2 regions of the Herbaspirillum hiltneri N3 genome follow, and region 1 is predicted to be linked to the other one. Evidence: predicted binding sites of a transcription regulator. Region 1 holds the regulator's gene; the other holds the start of a gene.

What was found. The regulator FliA, encoded in region 1, starts transcription of late flagellar genes. The targets are predictions, from matches to a motif close to CTAAAGTTTNNNNNNNNNNNGCCGNTA.
Region 2: a site for FliA is predicted at 3,401-3,427, ahead of F506_RS06085 (DUF342 domain-containing protein). Genes of this name have one in related genera too.

The regions. Positions count from the first base shown of each region.
Region 1 covers NZ_CP011409.1:2,243,059-2,254,608, forward strand. Annotated here, with positions in the region: gene cheD (chemoreceptor glutamine deamidase CheD) at 1-237, shown strand, start outside; gene F506_RS10165 (protein-glutamate methylesterase/protein-glutamine glutaminase) at 333-1,412, shown strand; gene cheY (chemotaxis response regulator CheY) at 1,531-1,926, shown strand; gene cheZ (protein phosphatase CheZ) at 1,928-2,578, shown strand; gene flhB (flagellar biosynthesis protein FlhB) at 2,836-4,017, shown strand; gene flhA (flagellar biosynthesis protein FlhA) at 4,014-6,104, shown strand; gene flhF (flagellar biosynthesis protein FlhF) at 6,101-7,558, shown strand; gene F506_RS10195 (MinD/ParA family ATP-binding protein) at 7,593-8,390, shown strand; gene F506_RS10200 (RNA polymerase sigma factor FliA) at 8,446-9,180, shown strand; gene F506_RS10205 (flagellar motor protein) at 9,162-9,908, shown strand; gene motD (flagellar motor protein MotD) at 9,932-10,762, shown strand; gene F506_RS10215 (flagella synthesis protein FlgN) at 10,817-11,290, opposite strand; gene flgM (flagellar biosynthesis anti-sigma factor FlgM) at 11,295-11,550, opposite strand, start outside.
Region 2 covers NZ_CP011409.1:1,358,122-1,369,671, forward strand. Annotated here, with positions in the region: gene F506_RS06070 (LysR family transcriptional regulator) at 1-828, shown strand, start outside; gene F506_RS06075 (PaaI family thioesterase) at 871-1,323, shown strand; gene F506_RS06080 (hypothetical protein) at 1,334-1,732, opposite strand; gene F506_RS06085 (DUF342 domain-containing protein) at 1,745-3,370, opposite strand; gene F506_RS06090 (cation diffusion facilitator family transporter) at 3,511-4,437, shown strand; gene F506_RS06095 (hypothetical protein) at 4,447-5,685, shown strand; gene F506_RS06100 (Vgb family protein) at 5,731-6,411, shown strand; gene F506_RS06105 (ArsR/SmtB family transcription factor) at 6,418-6,741, opposite strand; gene F506_RS06110 (NADH:flavin oxidoreductase/NADH oxidase) at 6,844-7,932, shown strand; gene F506_RS06115 (GGDEF domain-containing protein) at 7,999-8,721, opposite strand; gene F506_RS06120 (DUF1987 domain-containing protein) at 8,718-9,110, opposite strand; gene F506_RS06125 (SiaB family protein kinase) at 9,186-9,746, opposite strand; gene F506_RS06130 (SpoIIE family protein phosphatase) at 9,752-11,035, opposite strand; gene F506_RS06140 (cytochrome b) at 11,362-11,550, opposite strand, start outside.

The DNA of each region.
Region 1 (11,550 bases):
GTCGGCGAACGTAACGCGCAGTTCGTGCGTGATTATCTGAAGGCGGAAAATATTCGCGTGGTCGCGGAAGATCTTAACGATATCTGGCCGCGTAAGGTATATTTCTTCCCCCGCACCGGCAAGGTGCTGGTCAAAAAGCTCAAACAATTGCATAACAACACACTGGTGAATCGCGAACAGGATTACGCCAGCAAGCTGGTCGCCAAACCGGTGGGCGGCGCAGTCGACTTGTTTTGACGCTGGTGTTTTAGCGTCTGCATTGCAAGCGGCAAAGTTTTTTATCCGCCTCTGCCGGGTGTTGCCGAGGCGAGTTTCAGGAAAGTACGGATCGTATGAAAATAAAAGTATTGATCGTCGACGACTCGGCATTGATCCGCAGCGTCATGAAAGAGATCATCGGCAGCCAGCCTGACATGGAAGTCGTGGGCGTTGCCCCCGATCCCATCATTGCGCGCGATCTGATCAAGCAGACCAACCCTGACGTCCTCACGCTGGACGTTGAAATGCCGCGCATGGACGGCCTCGATTTCCTCGAGAAACTGATGCGCCTGCGGCCGATGCCGGTGGTGATGGTGTCGTCGCTGACCGAGCGCGGCTCGGAAATCACGCTGCGCGCGCTGGAATTGGGTGCGGTCGACTTCGTCACCAAACCGAAGATCTCGATCCAGAGCGGCATGCAGGAATACACCGACATGATTGCCGACAAGATTCGCGCGGCGTCCAAGGCCAGTATCCGCCCACGCGCGATCCCGCATCCGGATGCGGCCAAGGCGAGCGGCGGCGAACCGCTGCCGCAGATGCGCAATCCGCTGCTGTCGAGCGAAAAGCTGATCATCATCGGCGCCTCCACCGGCGGCACCGAGGCGATCAAGGAATTCCTGATCCGCATGCCCTCGGACTGTCCGGGCATCCTGATCACCCAGCACATGCCGGAAGGCTTCACGCGCTCCTTCGCGCAACGCCTCGACAATCTGTGCAAGATTTCGGTCAAGGAAGCCGCGGGCAACGAACGTGTCCTGCCTGGCCACGCCTACATCGCGCCTGGCCATTCGCACCTCAAGCTGGTGCGCAGCGGCGCCAACTACATGACCCAGCTCGATCAGGGGCCGCCGGTCAACCGCCATCGGCCGTCGGTCGACGTGCTGTTCAATTCGGCAGCGGCCTGCGCCGGCAAGAACGCGGTCGGCGTGATCCTGACCGGCATGGGCAAGGACGGCGCTCTGGGGATGCTGGAGATGCGCAATGCCGGCGCCTATAATTTTGCCCAGGACGAAGCCTCGTGCGTGGTCTTCGGCATGCCGCGCGAAGCGATTGCAGTGGGTGGGGCGCATGAGGTGCTGGCGCTGCAGGCCATGCCGGGCCGCGTCTTGAGTTACCTGGCCGAGCACGGCAGCCGTGCATTGCGGGTGTAGTTCGAGTACCATTCAGCCATCCACGAAATTTCACGGGTAGTTAGCTGTCGGGCCTTAAGTTTTGCCGAATTAGTGTCGTTATCGTCAACAATAGTTTCGAATCAATGGAGTAATAATCATGGCAGGCCCAAATACCAAGTTTCTCGTTGTAGACGATTTCTCCACGATGCGCCGCATTGTCCGTAACCTGCTCAAAGAGCTCGGCTACACCAATGTGGACGAAGCCGAAGACGGCGTGCAAGGTTTGCAAAAACTGCGCAGCGACCAGTTCGATTTCGTGGTGTCGGACTGGAACATGCCAAATATGGACGGCCTGACCATGCTGCAGGAAATCCGCAAGGATCCGGCGCTGTCGAAGTTGCCGGTCCTGATGGTGACTGCCGAAGCCAAGAAGGAAAACATCGTTGCCGCCGCGCAAGCCGGCGCCAATGGTTACGTGGTCAAGCCATTCACGGCCGCAACTCTTGACGAAAAGCTCGGCAAGATCTTCGAAAAGCTGGAGGCCGGAGGCTAACGTGGATACCGCATCCCAGGGAGCAGTGCCGCCGGGCGCACCGGTAGCGGAACAGCAGGATCAGTTCCTGGCGCGTATTGGCCACATGACGCGCAGTTTGCATGACAATCTGCGCGGACTCGGTTTCGACCGTTTGCTTGAAAAAGCCGCCAGCGACATGCCGGACGCGCGCGATCGCCTCGAATACGTGGCGATGATGACCGAGAAGGCTGCCCAGCGCGTGCTGAACGCGACCGAAACCGCCGGCCCGATGCAGGACGCCATCGGCGAGGGTGCAAGTACGCTGGCTGCGGAGTGGAAGGCAGTCACGGACGCGCCGTTTTCCGAGAGCGATTACCGCGCTTTGGCGGAAAAGACCCAGGCTTACCTCGGTGCAACACGTGAAAACGTCAGCCTGACCAAGCAGCAATTGCTCGACATCATGATGGCCCAGGACTTCCAGGACCTGACCGGGCAGGTGATCAAGCGCGTGACCGAAGTGGCGCACGATATCGAAAGCCAGCTGGTGCAGTTGTTGGTCGATTATTCGCCGCCGGAAGCCAAGCGCGAAGATAGCGGCCTGCTGAACGGTCCGCAGATCAATCCGACCGGTCACAACGTGATTGCCAACCAAAGCCAGGTGGACGATTTGCTGGAAAGTCTCGGCTTTTAAGTTGTTTTAACGATAGTTTGCATGCTTGCGGTGTTGTTTCGAGCGGTTTTTACAACTGCTCAGCGACACCGCAGACCGCCGTCCTGTCTGCCTTCACGCCCTGAAGGCAGATATGGCGCGCTTCTCCTGCTCCGAAATACGGGGCGTTTCGCCCCTTATTCCCGCGATGATTCGAGGTCTCCCTCGCCAATAATTCTGCCTGATAGTCTCAAAATTCCGTCTTTACAAGCGGAAAGAAGCAATACGGGGGAACGGCAGTGGCCGAAGATAGCGATCAAGAACGGACCGAACAGCCCACCAGCAAACGCATTGAAAAAGCGCGTGAGCAGGGCGACGTGCCGCGCTCGCGCGAAATGGCTACGTGCGTCATGCTGCTCATCGGCGGCAGCACCCTGTGGATGTTTACCGGCCCGCTCGTGACCAGCCTCAACCGCTTCATGGTCTCCACCATGACGTTCGAGCGTGAAATGGCTTTCGATCCGGCCTTGCTGTTCGAACGCATGAGCGGTCATTTCATGGAAGTGGCGGTCGCCTGTATTCCCATCGCTTTCCTGATGACGCTGGCGGCCGTGGCCTCGCCGCTGATTCTGGGCGGCTGGCTGTTCAACGGCAGCTCGCTGGAACCCAAGTTCGACCGCCTCAACCCCATGAAGGGCATCATGAACCTGTTCTCGCTCAATTCGCTGGTCGAGTTGGGCAAGGGCATTCTGAAGTCCGTCCTGGTCGGCGTCATCGCCTGGTTCGCCATGCGCAGCCATATCGACGCGGTCCTCAACCTGAGCGTCGAGCCGCTCAAGGTGGCCAGCAGCCACATGCCGAATTTGCTGTGGACCTGCTTCATCATGATGGTCTGCGCCCTGATCGTGATTGCCGTGATCGACGTCCCGTATCAGCTGTGGAACTACACCCGCAAGCTCAAGATGACGCGCCAGGAAGTCAAGCAGGAACACAAGGAATCCGACGGCGACCCGTTGATCAAGGGCAAGATTCGCGCCCTGCAACGTGCCGCCGCACGCCGCCGCATGATGTCGTCGGTGCCCACGGCGGACGTCGTGGTGACCAACCCGACCCACTTTGCCGTGGCGCTGAAGTACAGCGAAGGCGGCATGTCGGCGCCGCAGGTGGTGGCCAAGGGCACCGAAGCGGTGGCCGCCAACATCCGCAAGATCGCTGCGGAGAACAACGTACCGATCCTCGAAGCGCCGCCGCTGGCGCGCGCATTGCACTACCACACCGAAATCGGCGACGAGATTCCGGAATCGCTCTACACAGCGGTCGCTGAAGTCCTCGCCTATGTCTTCCAGCTGCGCACCTACAACAGCAATGGCGGCGTCCGTCCGGACGAGCCGAGCGAGCTCGAGGTGCCGAAGGAACTGGACGATCCACTGTACAAACGCAAGGCCGCCATGGCTGCCGCACAAGCTAGGGCCGGACAATGAACATCAACAGCATGAAACTCCCGGCCTGGGTGCCGATCAAGCATACCAAAGCGCTCGCAGCGCCGATCCTGATCGTCATGATGCTGGCGATGATGGTGCTGCCGCTGCCGGCGTTTGCGCTCGACATCCTGTTCAGCTTCAATATTTCGCTGTCGGTGATCGTGTTGCTGACCGCGCTGTACACCGTCAAGCCGCTCGACTTCGTGGCGTTCCCGGCGGTGCTGCTGGTGAGCACCATGCTGCGCCTGTCGCTCAACGTGGCATCCACCCGCGTGGTGCTGACCGAAGGCCATACCGGTCCCGACGCAGCGGGTAAGGTGATTGAGGCCTTCGGCCACTTCCTGATCGGCGGCAACTACACCGTCGGTATCGTCGTCTTCATCATTCTGACGATCATCAACTTCACCGTCGTCACCAAGGGTGCCGGCCGTATCGCCGAAGTGGGTGCACGCTTCACTCTCGATGCGATGCCCGGCAAGCAGATGGCGATCGACGCCGACCTCAACGCCGGCATGATCGGCGAGCCGGAAGCCCGCGCCCGCCGCAAGGAAGTGGCGCAGGAAGCCGAATTCTACGGCGCCATGGACGGCGCCAGCAAGTACGTGCGCGGCGATGCCGTGGCCGGCATTATCGTGACCGTGGTCAACATCGTCGGCGGTCTCGTGGTCGGCATGATCCAGCATGACCTGGCCTTCGACATGGCATTGAAGAACTACACGCTGCTGGCCATCGGTGACGGCCTGGTCGCACAGATTCCTTCGCTGATCATCTCCACCGCTGCAGGTGTGGTGGTCTCGCGCGTCGCCAACGATCAGGACGTCGGCGGCCAACTGATCAACCAGCTGTTCGCCAAGCCGGAAGTCCTGTACCTGACCGCCATCATCATCGGCGGCATGGGCCTGATCCCGGGCATGCCGCATGTTGCGTTCATCATCATTGCCGCCATGCTGGCCGGCGCCGGTTATTCCGTCAGCCAGCGTAAGCAGCAGGCCGGCGCGATCGCCGAATTGCCGGCCCCCGTCACGACGCCGCAGGAAATCGAGGAAGCCACCTGGCAGGACATCTTGCCGGTCGACACGCTCGGTCTGGAAGTCGGTTACCGCCTCATCCCGCTGGTGGACAAAGGGCAGGGCGGCGAACTGCTGCGCCGGATCAAAGGCATCCGCAAGAAATTCGCGCAGGAAGTCGGCTTCCTGTCGCCGCCGGTACATATCCGCGACAACCTCGAACTCAAGCCGTCGGCCTATCGCATCGCCTTGAAGGGCGTGGAAATCGGCAAGGGCGAAGCCACTTTCGGCCAGTTCCTGGCGATCAATCCGGGCATGGTCACCGGCCCGTTGCCAGGGCTCATGACCACCGACCCTGCGTTCGGCCTGCCGGCTGTCTGGATCGAAAGCAACATGCGCGAAATGGCGCAGACCATGGGCTACACCGTGGTCGATACCGGCACCGTCATTGCGACCCACCTCAACCATTTGATCACCATCCACGCAGCGGAATTGCTGGGGCGCCAGGAAGTGCAGCAATTGCTCGATCACATCGGCAAGGATGCGCCGAAGCTGATCGAAGATCTGGTGCCGAAAGCCTTGCCGTTGGGCACGGTCCAGAAAGTGTTGCAAAACCTGCTCATCGAAGGCGTGCATATCCGCGATATGCGGACTATTATCGAAACCCTGGCCGAGCATGCGCCGCGCGTGCAGGAGCCGAACGAACTGACCGCCATCGTGCGCATTGCCCTGGGCCGCGCGATCGTGCAACAGATTTTCCCGACCGAGAGCGAGCTGTCGGTCATGACACTGGACACCAAGCTGGAGCGTCTGCTGATGCAGGCGATGCAGGCCAGCGGACCGGAAGGCGGCGGCATCGAGCCCGGTCTGGCAGATACGCTGATTACTCAGACAGAAAACGCAGCACGTCATCAAGAGCAGTTGGGTTTAACCCCGGTATTGTTGGTCCCGGGTCCTTTGCGGGCATTGCTGGCGCGCTTCTTGCGACGCGCAATGCCTCAACTCCGGGTGCTTTCACACGCTGAAGTTCCTGATTCGAAAACGATTAAAGTTACCAGCCTAGTTGGAGGGCAAGCATGAACGTCAAAAAATTTATAGCAGGGTCGTCGCGAGACGCATGGCGCCAGGTGCGCGAAGCGCTGGGTCCTGACGCCGTCATTCTCTCCAACCGGAATATCGACGACGGTGTCGAGATCCTGGCCATGGCAAACGAAGACATGTCGTCGCTGGTGGTGCCGGCCATGTCCAAGGATGCCATGCCGCGTCCGGCCGTGCGCCGACCGCCTGCCCAGCCTGCATCGCTGCAGGCCGCCGTGCCGCGCACGCGCGTTGAACCACAACAGCAGCAGCAACCGCCCGGTGCATCCATGCCGGTCGAACACAATACCGCGCAAGCCGATGCCCGTGTCTGGCGTACGCGCAATGCCGCACGCGCCAGCGCCAAGGAACAGCAGGCACAAGCGCTGACGCCGGCACAAGTGGCCGCGGGACCTAAGGCTGCCGCAGCGACGCGTCCGCAACAGGCCGGTGTCATGGCTGAGTTCGACGGCAAGGACTACGACGAGATCCTGTCCGACGTCATGACCGAAATCCGCTCCATGCGCGGCGTGCTGGAAACTCAGCTGGCGGAAATCTCCTGGGGCGGCACGCAAAAGCGCGAACCGGCCAAGGCCGCGATCATGCGCGAAATGCTGGCCGCCGGTTTCAGCGCCAGCCTGTCGCGCCTGATCACCGAGAATCTGCCGCAAAGCCCGAAATCTCAGGACGCCATGTTCTGGGTCAAGTCGGTGCTGGCCAAGAATCTGATGACCATGGCCAACGAAAACGAATTGCTGGAAGAGGGCGGCGTCTACGCGCTGGTCGGCCCGACCGGTGTTGGCAAAACGACCACGACCGCGAAACTGGCGGCGCGTTGCGTGATGCGCCACGGCCCGGGCAAGCTGGCGTTGATCACCACCGACGGCTACCGTATCGGCGGCTACGAACAACTGCGCATTTACGGCAAGATTCTCGGCGTGATGGTGCACTCGGTGAAAGATGAATCCGATTTGCGTATCGCCCTCGACGAACTGCGCGGCAAACATACTGTCCTAATCGATACCGCCGGCATGGGCCAGCGCGACCAGATGGTGGCCGAACAGGCTGCGATGCTGTCCGGCGCAGGCACCGACATCAAGCGCCTGTTGTGCCTCAATGCAACGGCCACCGGCGGCACGCTCAATGAAGTCGTGAGCGCGTATTCGGGCGACGGCCTGGCGGGTTGCATCATTACCAAGCTCGACGAAGCAGCCACCATCGGTAATGTGCTCGATGTTGTCATCCGTCAGAAACTGAATCTGTATTACGTCGCAAACGGTCAGCGCGTGCCGGAAGATTTGCATGTTGCCAACAGGTTGTATCTGGCCGACCGCGCCTTTAAACTGAAGCGTGAAACTGCGCCGTTCGAATTCCAGGATGCCGAGTTGCCGGTCGTGGTCGGGCCGACGGCCACGGCCATGAATGACAAAAGCCTGCGGGAGGTGATCCTTGGCTAGCTATGACGTTGATCAAGCGGAAGGACTGCGACGGATGCTGGAGCGTCCGACGCCGCGCGTATTCACTTTCTTCTCGGTTCTGCCCGACGAGGAAAAAGGCGCGATGCTGATCAATCTGGCTGCCTCTCTTGCCGCCGCCGACCACAACGCATTGTTGGTCGACGCTTGCATGACGCCTTCGGTGATCTTGTCGCGTTTCGGCGGTGTCGCCGTGGCGACGCTGCTCGATGTTGCACGCCAGGAGCGGCAACTGGACGAAGCGGTGCGCATGGTGCCGGAAGGTTTTGCGCTGGCGCGGCTGTCGCGCAAGAACGTCTCGGCTTCCACGCATCCGCAAGCCTCCCGGCTGGCGCAGATTTTTGACGGACTGACGGAAGAGTCCGACATCACCCTCATCAACGGTGAACTGAACGACGACGAACTGTTGCCGGTGCCGGCCATGGAAATGGGCGAAATCGTGGTGCACATGTCGACCAGCCCGACCTCGATCAAGGCGGCGTACGTCTTGCTCAAGGGCCTCAGCGACAAGCTCGGCCGCCGTCCTTTCAACCTCCTCGTGAGCGGTGGTTCGGACGCGGATGCACAGATGGTGTATGCCAACATGGCGCAGGCCGCCAATCGTTACCTGGCGGCGCAATTGCATTTCATGGGTTCTATCCCGGCCGACGAACACATCCGTCGCGCATCGGGGCAGGGCCGCACCGTGCTGGAAGCATTTCCATTGGCGGGTGCGACGCTGGCATTCAAGCGCCTGGCGGATCAGTTTTCGTTATCCAATCTCACCAAGGGCACGTACGGTATGGCGACCGATGGAGCAAGTCTCGGAGTATGACGCGCCTTGCATTGCATGATAGTTCGCACTCACCATTATTGACGAGATGAGTTCTATGTATAACGTCAAAGGAAAGACGGCCAAGAACGGTTTGCTCGAGCTGCATGCGGCGCTTGTGAAAAAGCTGGCGCATCAGATGAAGGCAAAGCTTCCGCCCAGCGTGGAAGTGGACGACTTGATTCAGGCAGGCATGATCGGTCTGCTTGATGCCGTCAATCGCTATGAGGAAACGCACGGCGCACAGTTTGAAACCTATGCCGTGCAGCGTATCCGCGGCGCCATGCTGGACGAATTGCGCAGCAGCGACTGGCTGCCGCGCAGCATCCGCCAGAACACCCGCAAGATCGAAGAGGCCATCCATGTCCTGCTGCAGCAGCTCGGCCGTCCGCCGCAGGAGACCGAAGTCGCCACGCAGCTCAAGATGAGCCTGCTGGAATACCAGGACATGCTGACCGAATGCGGCGGCCATCAACTGATTTACTACGAAGATTTCCATGACGCCGACGGCGGCCACGAGCATTTCCTCGATCGCTACCAGACCAGCGATACCGATGACCCTTTGCAGAACCTGATCAACGGCGGTTTCCGCGAGGCCGTCATCGATTCGATCAAGGCCTTGCCCGAGCGTGAAAAGATTCTGATGGGCCTGTACTACGAACAGGAAATGAACTTGAAGGAAATCGGCGCCGTCATGGGCGTCTCCGAGTCGCGGGTTTGCCAGCTGCACAGCCAGGCCATCGCCCGCATGCGCTCGACCTTGAGGGAGCAGGCGTGGACTGGAGTAGCGTAGGAGGCTTACTGCTGGCGTTGGGTGGCATCTTGCTGGGCTTGCTGCTCGAAGGCGGTCATCCCGGTTCGATCCTGCAGCCGACCGCTTTCCTGATCGTCTTCGCCGGCACCGTCGGCGCGGTGCTGCTGCAAACCAGGCTCGACAACTTCGTTCACGGCGTCAAGCTGCTGTCCTGGGTATTTTCTCCACCGCTTCACAATCACCGCACACTGATCGACAACATCACGGTGTGGAGCGGCATCTCGCGGCGCGAAGGTCTGCTGCATCTTGAAGAACACATGAACGACAGCACCGATCCCTTCGTCAAGAAAGGCTTGCGCCTGCTGATCGACGGCATTACGCCGGCGAAGCTGCTCGAGATCCTTGACGTCGACACTACCGCGTACGAAACCCGCCAGCGCCAGGCGCTCAAGATCTGGGAAGCCGCCGGCGGCTATTCGCCCACGATCGGTATCCTCGGCGCGGTGCTCGGGCTGATCCACGTGATGGAAAATCTGTCGGATCCCGCCAAGCTGGGCGGCGGCATCGCGGTGGCATTCGTGGCGACGATTTATGGGGTCGGCCTGGCCAACCTGTTCTTCCTGCCGGTGGCCAACAAACTCAAGGACTTGCTGGCGGCGGAAGTGAACCGGCGCGAGATGGTGGCCGACAGTCTGTTCGGTATCGCCAGCGGCGATAACCCGCGCGTGATCCAGGAGCGCGCCGAGTCGTATTTCCCTGCTTCATGATCGACTGACATCACCTGTTCATCATGGCCCGAAAAAAACATGTAGAAGAGCACGAGAACCACGAACGTTGGCTGGTTTCGTATGCCGACTTCATTACGCTGCTGTTCGCTTTTTTTGTGGTCATGTACGCCATTTCCCAAGTCAACGAAGGCAAATACAAGATCCTCGCCGATTCGCTGGTCAACGCCTTCGGCAAAGAGCCGGTCTCGACCGCGCCGATCATAGTGCAGGCCGGGGGACAGGGCGCGCAGCAATCCGCTGCGCCCAAGATCACGTTGCAGAAGCCGCGCAGCAACGAAGCGCTGCGCCGTGAAAAAGAGCGCATGACTGACATGGCGCGCGACATCATGCAAGTGCTGGCGCCGCTGGTGCAAGAGGGCAAGGTGCGCGTGACGCAAACCAGCGTGGGCGTCAACGTCGAGATCAACGCCAACGTCCTGTTCGCACCCGGCGACGCCAAGGTCAGCAAGGAATCGGAAGAAACCCTGATCGCCATCGCGCGCGTGCTGAAGAACGACGATCATGCCATCCAGATCGAAGGCCACACCGACAATACGCAGATCAGCACCAGCGTGTTTCCTTCCAACTGGGAGTTGTCGGCGGTGCGGGCCAGCACGGTGGCGCGGCTGTTCAGCAACCAGGGCATCGCCGAGCTGCGGCTGACGGCGGTGGGACATGGATCGAACCAGGCGGTGGCTTCCAACGATACGCCCGAGGGGCGGCTGCGCAATCGCCGCGTCGACGTGATGATCTTGTCGCGCCTGGCGGAGCAGGCGACCGAGGTGCCGTTTGCGGACCAAGGGGACAAGACAGTTCCGGCGGTTCCGCCCATCCAGCCCAAGCCGGCTCCATAAAGCAAAAAGCCCGTTCATGCGAACGGGCTTTCTTGATTCAGGAGCGCCTGGAAATCAGCCGATGCCGAGAGGGCGGCCGGAGCTGCGCAGGCTGGACTGTCCGTCAGGGCCGTAGAAGGAGCCGTTGCTCTTGCCTTGCAGGATGTTCATGGCGTTCTGGTTGATTGCCATTTGCTTGCCGATCAGCAAGCCGTTCAGGCGATTCAGTTCGCGCGCGGATTGCGCCAGCGCAAACAATTCTTCCCAAACTTGCTTGTCTTCGGCCGAACCGTGCTGTTCGATCCATGACTGCATGCCGTTCTCGCCGGCAGTGAATCCCAGTGCGGCGAGCGTCTTGTGACGTTGATCCGCCAATGTGGCCATGCTGGCAACAATGTTGGCCTTCTCGTTGATGATGTCGGGAATCTTGTCCGCATCGCCATTGCCGCTGAGCAAATCCTGCTCTTGCTGCAACGCGGCCACCAGACGCGACGTGACTTGCTTTTCGTCGGAAAGCGTATGGGATGGCAGGAGCGGATTACTTGTCATTGCATTAAGCCTTGCGTGAACCGATCAGATCTTTGACTGTGTCGAGCAAGCCGTTGGCGACTTTCTCGGGATCAACCTGGAAGGTGCCGTTGGCGATGGCAGCCTTGATTTCTGCAACTTTCTTGGCGTCGAAAGTACCGCCGGGAGCGGAGGCCTTCACGCCCAGCGATTGATATTGCGAAGACAGCTGGACATTGGCTGCGGTAGAAGCGTCGCTGCCTGTCTTTGCGGTTGTGGTGCCGGCATTGCTGTTCGCGGTG
Region 2 (11,550 bases), 880 kb from region 1:
ACCTTTACCACCGTGGCCGCTTCCAGCAGCTTCAGCGAGGCCGGGCGGCGGCTCGGGCTGACGCAATCGAGCGTGAGCGACCACATCCGCCGCCTCGAGGACAGCAGCGGCCGGCGCCTGTTCGTGCGTGACACGCATTCGCTGGCGCTGACAGTGGACGGCGAAAGCCTGCTGGTGCACGCACGCCTGATCCTCGAAGCGCATGCGCGCGCCGAGGCGCAGTTCACCGCACCGAGGTTGCGCGGCCGGGTGCGCTTCGGTACTTCGGACGATCTGGCCATGGGGCCCTTGCCGGACATGCTGGCGGCGTTTCGCAACAAGCATCCCGAGGTCGAGCTGGAAATCACCATCGGACTCACCGGCGAGCTGTACCAGCGCCTCGACAACGGCGAGCTCGACCTGATCGTCGGCAAGCGCCGTCCCGGCGAACACCGCGGGCAGGCCATGTTCCGCGTGCCGCTGGTGTGGCTGGCGCGGCCGGAAACCGTGGTCGACCTGGCGCAACCGCTGCCGCTGATCCTGCTGCCCGAGCCGAGCGTGACGCGCGCGGCGATCCTCACCGCGCTGGGTGCCGCAGGCAGCCACTGGCGCGTCGTCTGCACCAGCGGCAGCCACGCCGGCTGCATGGCGGCGGCGCGCGGCGGCCTCGGACTGACGGTGCTGCCACAGCACATGGCCTCACGCGAACTGAGCCTGCCGGTCAATCATGCCAGCCTGCCGGCGTTTCCCGATGTCGAATACGTGGCGCTGACCGCCGGGCGCCTGAGCCGTCCGGCCGAGACGCTGTTCCAGATCCTGATGGCGAGCGAACTGCATGCGTCCAGGTGAAAAACTGGGTTAGCATCGATGCATAAAAACGAAGGAGACAAAATGACGGTAACCACAGGCAAGCCAGTGCACGCAGCGGATGCGGACATGATTCGCCGCATCGAAGAGAGTTTTTCGCGGCAGGGGGCGCTGCATACCATCGGCGCGCGGCTGCACAGCATCACGCCGGGGCAGGTGGAAATCCGCCTCGATTTCCAGCCCGGGCTGGGTCAGCAGAACGGCTTCCTGCACGCCGGCATGAGCACCACGATCGCCGACACTGCGGGCGGCTATGCAGCGATGAGCCTGTTCGATGCCGGCGAAGAAGTATTGACCACGGAACTCAAGCTGAATCTGCTGGCGCCGGCGCAGGGGGAGTATTTCATCGGCCGCGGCAGGGTGGTCAAGAGCGGCAGGACGCTGACCATTTGCCAGATCGAAGTGGAAGCGGTGCGCGACGGCAAAGAAACACTGTGTGCCTACGGCATCATCACGGCGATGCGGATGAGGGCTTAGGGCCTAGGGCCTAAGCACTGGCCTCGCTCACCAGCTCCGGCCGATTCAGCGCACGGATGCGGCGGTCGACGAAATAGCCGCCGGCTTCGGTATAGCGCAGATAGCAGCGGCCGCAGACGGTGCAGGTCGCGATATTGCAGCGGTTGTACGGGAAGTGCCGCAGCGCCACCGGCGCGTCGGCGGAGTCGTAGCGCGTGCCGTGCGGGTGATATTCGGCAAAGCCGGGCTCGTCGTAGGGATCGAGGTACAGCGTGCCGACGTCCTCCAGTTGCGATTCAGGGAAGGACAGCGGCGTGCTGGTCCATGCTGCAAGTGCCGCTTCGTTGCAGGCGCAGGCGACCGTCACGGCCGCGCTGCGTTCGGCCAGAGCGCGCAAGCCGGCGCCGTCCAGCACGGGTAAATCAGCCATCGCTTGCTTCCCTTATTTGCCGCCGAAGGAAATCTTGCCGCCCTGCAGCTGCGCAGTGCCGCCGCCGAGGTCGCTGAGCACTTGCCAGACCTGCTTGGCGATGCGCATTTCCACGCCTTCGTAGACGGTCTTGACGGCGACGATGCGCGCCGATTCGGCGGCGACCAGGTCTTCCTTCATCGCGTTTTGCTCGGCCACCAGGTCCTTGACCTCTTGCGCCAGCAGCTTGCGATTGAGCTCGGCTTCTTCGCCGGCGCCATTGCGGGCCTTTTCGGGATTCTGCTTGTAGTGGGCGAGCTGCTTGATGACGCGGTTGAGGTCGTCGAGCTTGCGCTGGAACTCCTGTTCCTTGGCGCGCAGCTTTTCTTCCAGATAAGGATCGAGGCCCACCTGGATCTTGGTGGTGGCGGCGCTCGACGAGCCGAACGCCACCGCCTTGATCAGCATCGTGGCCTGGGCGCGGCCGCCGATGATCTGGCCCAGTTTTGGATTGGTCTTGCCGACCAGGATCTCGTTGCCGGCCAGCATTTCACATTGGCGTGCATTGCCGGCCAGCATGATGCTGTCGCCTGCTTCGATGTGCGCGCTTTCGGCGAACAGCGCCTGCACGCTGCCTTCGGCCTTGACCTTGGCGACGATGGAGGCCATGCCGGGCTGGGTTTCGGCGTGACCGATGATGCCGCCCTTGACGGTGATGTTGCCGCCGGCAATGATCTCGGCCGCTTCCACGGTGCCGCCGACGAAAACATCGCCGGACACGCGCAGGCGCATGCCGGTCTTGACGTCGCCCTTGATCTTGACCGTGCCGGAAAACTCGACGTTGCCGGTGCTCAGGTCGACGTCTTCGATCTCGACGATAGGGTTGATCTTGACGCCGTTGGTGATGAGTTGCGGCTGGCCGGCGATGGCGGCGACCAGCAGGTCGGGATCATCCTTGGAGGGTTCGGCGCCGACACAATCCTTGTTGAAACCGAGATCGGGAACCGGCAGCGCCGGCACCACCTGGCCCTTGATGTTGACGCCATTGACGCCCGGCACCGGCGGTGTGCGTCGCATCAGCGGATCGCCGACGTTGATCAGCAGCAAGTGGCCGAGGTCGGCGTAATGCACCACGGCATCGTCATCGATTTCGGAGAGTTCTTCTTCCTTCTGGTCGAGCAGGGCTTCGAAGCGTGCGTGTTCGCCCTGCACCGGATCTTCGCCGCGTGCGATCAGCAGCTTGGAACAGTGGCCGGTGGCGAGTGCGCCGCGCAGCTTTTCGTGCAGGATGCCCTGTGTGATGCCCTGGGCGCGGATTTCATTGACGACTTCGACGGCGCGTGCGCGTCCGCCTTGCGGCGGCACCAGCGTCAGATACGCTTCCATGAGATCGTCGGAGATTTCGATCAGGAACTCGCCGTCGCGCCGTTCGCCGATTTTTTGCGAATGCGCTTCCTTGGCGCCGGCGATCTTGGCGGCGAAATCGCCGAGGGCTGCTTCATCGATGTACAGCTTGGTGAAGCCGCCGTCGGCGAGCGTTTGTTTCAGAATCACGAGATTGGGGACTTGAACACCCGCAACTGGGGTGAATGCAGCGACCAGTTCTCCGCTGACTCTGTCGAAGTTGAACGACAGCGATTGCGGGCTTGTTTGTTCCATGTTATTTCTCGGAAGTCCTTGTGCAAAGCTCATCGGCAGGATTCCCGGTTCCTTTAGGTTGATTGTTATGTGGCAAGATGATCCTGTAAATTGCCGTTAAGTACAAGGGTTGTTTAGGCTCAAAAGCGCGAATTGTCAATATGTTAATTATCGAAAAAAATGAGGCCGATAGCACCGACCAGCGCTATCTCGCGGGGCGTCAGAGCACTCTTGTCAGCATCGTCGTCAACGTTGTCCTGACCACGCTGCAGATTGTCACTGGACTGTTTTCCGGTTCCCAGGCGCTGGTTGCCGACGGCGTGCACTCGCTGTCGGACCTGGTGGCCGATTTCGTCGTGCTGTTCGCCGCGCGCCAGAGTCGCAACCCGGCCGACGCCGATCACCAGTACGGGCATCAGCGATTCGAGACCGCGGCGGCGCTGGCGCTGGGCGGCGCGCTGCTGGCGGTGGGCATCGGCATGCTGGTGTCGGCGTTCTTCAAGCTGCAGGCGCCCAGTGTGCCGCAGGTGCACCTGGCGGCGTTGTGGGTGGCGCTGGCGACGCTGGCCAGCAAGGAAGTGCTGTTCCGCTACATGCTGGGCGTTGCCGAGCGCGTGCGTTCCAGCATGCTGGTGGCGAATGCCTGGCATGCACGTTCGGACGCGGTGTCGTCGCTGGTGGTGGCGCTCGGCATCGCCGGCAATCTGCTCGGTTTCCCCTTGCTCGATCCGATCGCGGCGCTGATCGTCGGTCTCATGATCGTGCGCACCGGCGCGGTGTTTTTCTGGCGCGCACTGAACGACCTGATGGACAAGGCCGTGTCGGAAGAAGAGTCGCAGGCGATCCGCCGCACGCTGCTGGAAACGCCCGGCGTGTTCGGCTTGCATGACCTGCGCACGCGCAAGATGGGCGACCTCACCATCGTCGACGTGCATCTCGAGCTGGACGGCGAACAGACCGTCACGCAAGGCCACGCCATCGCCGCGCTGGCACGCCGGCGCGTGATGGAACAGCATCACGTGCTCGACGTCATGACCCACGTCGATCCGGTGCAGCCAGGCGCCGTTCCTGACCCTGACGTGGGCTAGCCGCCGCGCATGGATTCACTGATTGCCGCCTCCGCGCGGGCGCTCGCCGCCGGCGACGCGCTCGGCGCCCTCAAGCGTGTCGCCTTGCGCGACGATCCGCCGGCGCTGGCCTTGCGCGGCATCGCCATGGCCCAGCTCGGCGAACATCCACGCGCACGAGAACTGTTGCGCCGCGCCGCGCGCGGTTTCGGCGTGCATGAAGAACTGGCGCGCGCCCGTTGCATTGTTGCCGAAGCCGAAGTGGCGCTGGCCGTGCGCGACATCGACAGTTCGCCGCGCGCATTGGCGGCGGCCACGGTTGCGCTGGACGCCCACGGCGATCGCGCCAATGCCTTGCAGGCGCGTCTCATCGCAGTACGCCGCCTGGTGTTGCTGGGCCGTCTCGATCAGGCCGATGCGGCGCTGGTGCGGCTCGATGCGCGCGGTCTGCCGCCTGCGCTGGCGGCGGTGGCTGCGTTGACGGCAGCGGAACTGGCCTTGCGCTCGCTGCATATCGAAGCTGCCAAAGCGGCGCTGGCGCGCGCACACGATGCAGCGACGCACGCAGGCGTACCTGCGCTGCTGGCGGAGGTGGCCGAAGCGCGATCCGCACTCGATCGTCCTGCGGCCCGGCGCGTTTCCGCCGACCGCGAACAAACCTTGCGGCTGGATGAAGTGGCGGCATTGCTGGCTTCGGACGCGCTGGTGATCGACGCTTGCCGCCGCAGGGTGGGGGCGGGATCGGCATGGAAACCGCTGGCGCGCCGGGCGGTGCTGTTCGCGCTCGCGCGCACCCTGGCCGAAGCCTGGCCCGGCGACGTCAGTCGCGAAACCTTGATCGCCCGCGTCTTCAACACGCGCCGTCCGGACGACTCGCATCGTGCGCGCTTGCGCGTCGAGATCGGCCGCCTGCGTGCGCTGGTCGCGACCTTGGCGCACATCGACGCCACTCCGCGCGGCTTCGTTATCAAGCCGCAGGGAGAGCGGGAAGTGGTCGTACTGGAGCCGCCCATCGCCGGCGGCCAGGCCGCGTTGCTGGCACTGCTGGCCGATGGTGAAGCATGGTCGACGTCATCGCTGGCGCTGGCGCTCGGCGCCAGTCAGCGGACCGTGCAGCGTGCGCTTGCCGGACTGGAAGCCGCGGGCCATGCACGCGCCATCGGGCAGGCGCGCACGCGCCGCTGGTTGTCGACGCCGCTGGCGAGTGGCATGGAGGCCACGACTATCACGACAATCTTGTTACTCCCTGCTGCGTTGGCGATGGAATAAAGTTGTCTTGCGGCGCCGATTCCGGCGCATCAACAGGAGACCGCAATGACCAGCGACACCAATCTGAAAACCAAACCTGAAGCGGCGGTGCATGCAGCTGACATCGTGCGCGAGTACGGTCCCTTTCCCGGCGCCGAACGCGTGCACGGCGTCACCTGGGACGGCAGCAATGTCTGGGCTGCCACCGGCGCCAGCCTGATCGCTTTCGATCCCGCCAGCGGCGCCCCCACGCGCACGCTGGAGCGCGCTTGCGACGCCGGTACCGCCTTTGACGGCACCTATCTGTACCAGATCGCCGAGCGCTATATCGACAAGATCGATCCCGCCAGCGGTAAGGTACTGGCATCTATCCCGACGCCCGGCAACGGCTTCGATTCCGGCCTGGCCTGGGCCGAAGGCAGTTTGTGGGTGGGACAGTATCGCGACCGCAAGATCCATCAGATCGATCCGGCGACCGGCAAGCTGATCCGCAGCATCGATTCCAACCGCTTCGTCACCGGCGTGACCTGGGTCGACGGCGAGCTGTGGCACGGCACCTGGGAGGGAGAGGAAAGCGAACTGCGCCGTATTGATCCGGCCAGCGGTGCCGTCCTTGAGCGACTGGCGATGCCGCGCGACACAGCCGTCAGCGGACTTGAATCGGACGGCGCGGACTTGTTCTATTGCGGTGGTGGCGCCAGCGGCAAGGTGCGCGCCGTGCGGCGTCCGAAGAGCGCACGCGCCTGAGATGAGTTAGGCCGCGTTGCCGGCGGCCGGCGGATGCTGCGCCAGGATTGCCGTCAGCAATCCCGGAAAACGGCTGTCGATATCGGCGCGGCGCAGCGTGTTCATGTGGCTGGTGCCGGTATTTTCGGTGCGGACCAGGCCGGCTTCGCGCAATACCTTGAAATGATGCGATACGGTCGATTTCGGGCGACCGCCGTCCAGTTCGCCGCAAGTCGCCGCTTCCACGCGCGCCAGATGCCGCACGATGTCCAGGCGGATGGAGTCGCTCAGGGCGTACAGCACGCGTTCAAGGGCCAGCTCGCTGGCGGCAGGGTGTTTGTAGGGACGCATGCAGACATGATACACCTCGGGGTATAATTGTTCCATTGTTCGTATATATTCGAAATAACGAACAAAATCAGTCCATGCCACCCGTTATCCATAAGGTTTCACATGTCCGCATTGTTCCAACCCTTCAAACTCAAAGACGTTACCCTGCGCAACCGCATCGCGGTGCCGCCGATGTGTCAGTACTCCGCCATCGACGGCAAGGTCAACGACTGGCATCTGTCGCATTACGCCAGCATGGCGCGCGGCGGCGCCGGCCTGGTGATCGTCGAAGCGACCGGCGTGGCGCCGGAAGGCCGCATCACTCCGGGTTGCACCGGCATCTGGTCGGACGAACTGGCGCAAGCCTTCGCGCCCATCGTGCGGGAAATCAAGGCGGCCGGTGCCGTGCCGGGCATCCAGATCGGCCACGCCGGCCGCAAGGCCAGCGCCAACCGCCCATGGGAAGGCGACGACCATATCGCGGCGGACGACGCCCGCGGCTGGGACACCATCGCACCGTCGGCGATCGCCTACGGCAAGGATCTGGGCAAGGTGCCGCGCGCCATGACGCTGGACGACATCGCCCGCGTGCGCCAGAACTTCGTCGATGCCGCGATCCGTGCGCGCGACGTCGGTTTCGAATGGCTGGAACTGCATTTCTCGCATGGCTACCTGGCGCAGACTTTCTTCTCGGCGCACTCGAACCAGCGCGACGACATGTATGGCGGCAGCGTTGAAAACCGCAGCCGTTTCCTGCTCGAAACCCTGCGCGCCGTGCGCGAAGTGTGGCCGGAAAACCTGCCGCTGACCGTGCGTTTCGGCGTGCTCGAATACGATGGCCGCGATGAACAGACGCTGGCCGAGTCGATCGGCCTGGTGCGCGAATTCAAGGCTTCCGGCATGGACATGATCAGTGTCACGATGGGTTTCACCATTCCTGAGACATCGATTCCGTGGGGCCCGGCGTTCCTCGCGCCGGTTGTCGAACGCGTGCGCCGCGAAGCGGGCGTGCCGGTGTCATCGGCCTGGGGTTTTGGTACGCCGGAGATTGCCGAGCGCGTGATCAGGGAGCAGCAGCTCGACCTCGTCATGGTCGGCCGCGCACATCTGGCCAATCCGCACTGGGCGTATTTCGCTGCGAAGGAACTGGGCGTGGAACGCGCGTCGTGGACCTTGCCGGCGCCTTACGCACATTGGCTCGAGCGCTATTGATCATCGACTGACATTGACTGATGGGGCCGGCGCGCTGCAGCGCTGGTCGTGCGCCTTCCGGACGTATCAGGCGAGCGCCGGGCCGTCGCGCTCGACGCGATTGCGTCCGCCGTGCTTGGCCTGGTACAGCGCCGCGTCAGCGCGCGCGTAGGCATCTTCAAAGTCGCTGCCGGCCTGGCTCCAGGAAACGCCGAAACTGGCCGTCACGGCACGCGACGGCAGGCAGGAAAACAATTCTCCCGCAATCGCCAGCCGTACTTTCTCTGCCAGCTGCACCGCTTCATCGAGCGAGACATTGCGCAGCAACACCGTAAATTCCTCACCGCCGACCCGGCCGATTTCTCCCTTGCCGTCGAGCGATTTGCGCAGGCGGTTCACCAGTTCGCGGATTACGACGTCGCCGGCGGGATGGCCGAATTCGTCGTTGATGCGCTTGAAGAAATCGATGTCCAGCACGATCAGCGACAGCGACGAATCCTCAAGGAAGCGATGCGCCAGATCGAACACCGCGCCGCGATTCAGTGCGCCGGTGAGGTTGTCGTGCCTGGCCTTGTAATCGAGCTCGTCGCTCAGTTGCCGGAGGCGCGAATTAAGCAGGTTGAGCTCGCGCTCGGTGCGGTCGCTGCGCGCAATCAGGCGGCGGCTTTCGCGCATCAGCTGGCCGTAACCCTGCACCAGGTCCCTGAGCGCGACGCGATAGTCGTCGGCGCCGGCGGCATCGCTGGCCAATACGTCATTAGCGTTGGCCAATACCGCAGTCTCGGCTTCAAACAAGTCGATGTCGGTCATAGGCTTTTCACCGCATGGTCGTTGAACACCAGATCGGGAAAGTCTTCCCTCAACTCCTGGCCGAACTCGAAGATGGTGTCGTCATCTTCGTCGTGGTACCAGTTGAGCACCACTTCGGTGCCGCTCTTCGCCTTGTCGTTGAGCGCGCCGAACAGCGAAAACAGCATCTTGGTGCTGGAGCTGTTGAAGTAGGCCAGTGCGACGTTGACGGCCACCGGTGCGGTGTCGCCATCCTCAGCCAGGAAACGGCGCAGTGCGACGATGATGTCCCCCCAGAATTGCGCCGCGTTTTCCGGATAGGATTCGCCCTTCAGCGAGAGTCGCCGTTCGTCGAAACGAAAATCAACTTCGGGGGAACTCGGGCTTGCCGCTATAAATAAATTGTCCATATGCTCATTCTTGATAGGCAGACAGGCGGTGGCGCCCGTCATTGTTTTTCGTTTTCTGATCTGTCCTGCACATCCTCAGATGGTCGCCCGCAAATAGAACATCGACATGCCGTTGTCGGTCGCCGGCGACAGTTCAAACTCCAGCGGTGCGCTGGCGTCGCGCGCCATCGTCAGGAATCCCAGTCCCGCGCCCTTGCTGTCGGCGGGCGTTTCGGCGCGCAGCGTTTCCTTGTACTCGAGTTTGATCTCCTCGATGGTCAGCGAACGCAGGTGCTCCAGCTTCTCACGTAATTTTTCGGCGACATCGGCATTGACCGGGTTGGCGCAGTGCAGGTAATAGCGTCCGTCGGTCAGCGAAATGAACACCGCGCCATGCCGCATGGAGGCCTCGCTGTTGCCTTCCTTCTCGTACGAATCCGCCGAATAGTGCACGATGTTCTGCGCCATCTCGATGAAGGAGGAAAACAGCTTGCGCCGCGTCTGCGCCACCGCGCCGGCATGCTCGACGCGCAGTTTGACCGCGTCGGCCATGGCCGCAATGATGGTCTGCGAAAAATAACCGACGTAATAAAAGATGACGTCGCGTCGCTCGACGTAACTGTGGAAATCATCCCATTGCCGCTGAATGTCGTTCATGTCGTTCATGCCGTTCTGCTGCTTGATTGAGTATTGATGAAGGATCCGCCCACGCGGAAACCGAAAAAGGTCAGGTCGTCGCGGCGACGCTGCTGGCCTTGGTAGATACGCTGTTGTTCCATGATTTTCTTGCCGGCATCTGCCATCGGAAAATCGCGCTGTTCCAGCAAGGCCTTGCGCAGGCGCTGTTTGCCGAAGGCGATATTTTTTGGGCCGCCGATCTGGTCGATGATGCCGTCGGTGGCGATCATGACAATGGCGCCGTCGCTCAGCTGCACCTCGCGGTTGCTCCATTGCATGTCGTCGGGCGTGTCGACGTAGCCCAGTCCGGTGCGCTCGCCGTCGAGCGTTTGCACGGCGTCTTCGCCGGGCTGCAGCGTGAACAGGGGCATTTTGGCGTTGGCGCAGGTGAGCCGCTGCGAAACCGCATCGAACCAGAAAAAGCAGGCGTCCATGCCGTCGTCGGATTCGGACAACTGCGTCGCGGCAGCGTGCTGTCCCAGCACCTGCTTCATGCCGCGGTTGACTTCGCCCATGACCAACGCGGGATCGCGCGGGCCGTGCTGCTCCAGCGCCTGCTTGATGGCCGATGAGGCGATCAGCGTGAGGAACGCGCCTGGTACACCGTGGCCGGTGCAATCCGCGACCGCGGCGAACCAGCCGTCGGGGAAACACTCGAGATGATAGAAATCGCCGCCGACCACGTCGCGCGGTTCCCACACCAGGCAGGCGTCGCCAATGGCTTGCGCCATCGCCGCGCGCGATGCGCTCAGCATGGCGCGCTGGATCACGCTGGCGTAGTCGATGCTCTGCATCACCTGGCGATTTTTTTCGGCCTGCAAGTCGACCAGCATGCGCATCAGTTCGAGGCCGGAACCGAGACCGGCGAACTTGCCGCCGTCGACGATGAGGAAACCGTCGGCCAGCGTCTTGTCGCCCGAGGCGACTGCCAGCGCGCCGAGCGTCTCGATCGGCGTATCGGCTTCGACAATCAGCGGATCCTTGTCCATGAACGCGATGCAGCTCTTTTTTTCATAGAGTTCGCGGTGATACGGCTTGGACATCTGCGACATGAAGATATTGCGGCTGATGAGTCCGATCGGGTGTTCGTTCTCGAGCACCGGCAGGCTCACCAGTTCGCGGTGGCGGCCGAAGACTTCCAGCACCGTGGCGTTGTTCTCGTCGAACGTGATGACCGGTACCTCGACCGCCAAGGCGTCGGCCGTCGGCTGCAGCAGGTGGCGGCCCATCATCGGCGCAAGGCTGAAATCGGGGTGGGGCTGGTTCATATGCTGGATAGGCGATCAATAAGCGGGCGGGCCAGGCGGACATGTTGTTTAACATGCAATTTTAATGAACTTGTATGACAACGATATGACGTTCGCGCATGCGGAACCGGCCGCGAACGGCTGGCAGGGCATTGGTGGCGCTGGGGAAGCGAAGGGGGAAGAAATGTGGTGCCGGTATGTTTCCCGACCGCCGGCTCCGGTAGGTGCAATGCAAATTGCGCTTGGTGTGGATTGTAGGGAGTGATTTTGACGGGAGTGTGACCGCAAAGGCGTGCAGGTGGATTCCTCTATGATCGTCGACAGAGTCGATTGCGCTGGCGAAACTTTCAGAATTTCATGCGCTGAAAGATCTGATCGCGGTGGATGAAGTGATGCCAAAGTGCGCCGGCGACGTGCAGGCCGACCAGGTAATAAACGGTATTGCCAATCAGCTCGTGGATATCTTGCAAGGTATCCGACAGAGCGGGATCCTGGCCGATTACATGCGGTAACGCCAGACTGAAGAACATGACATC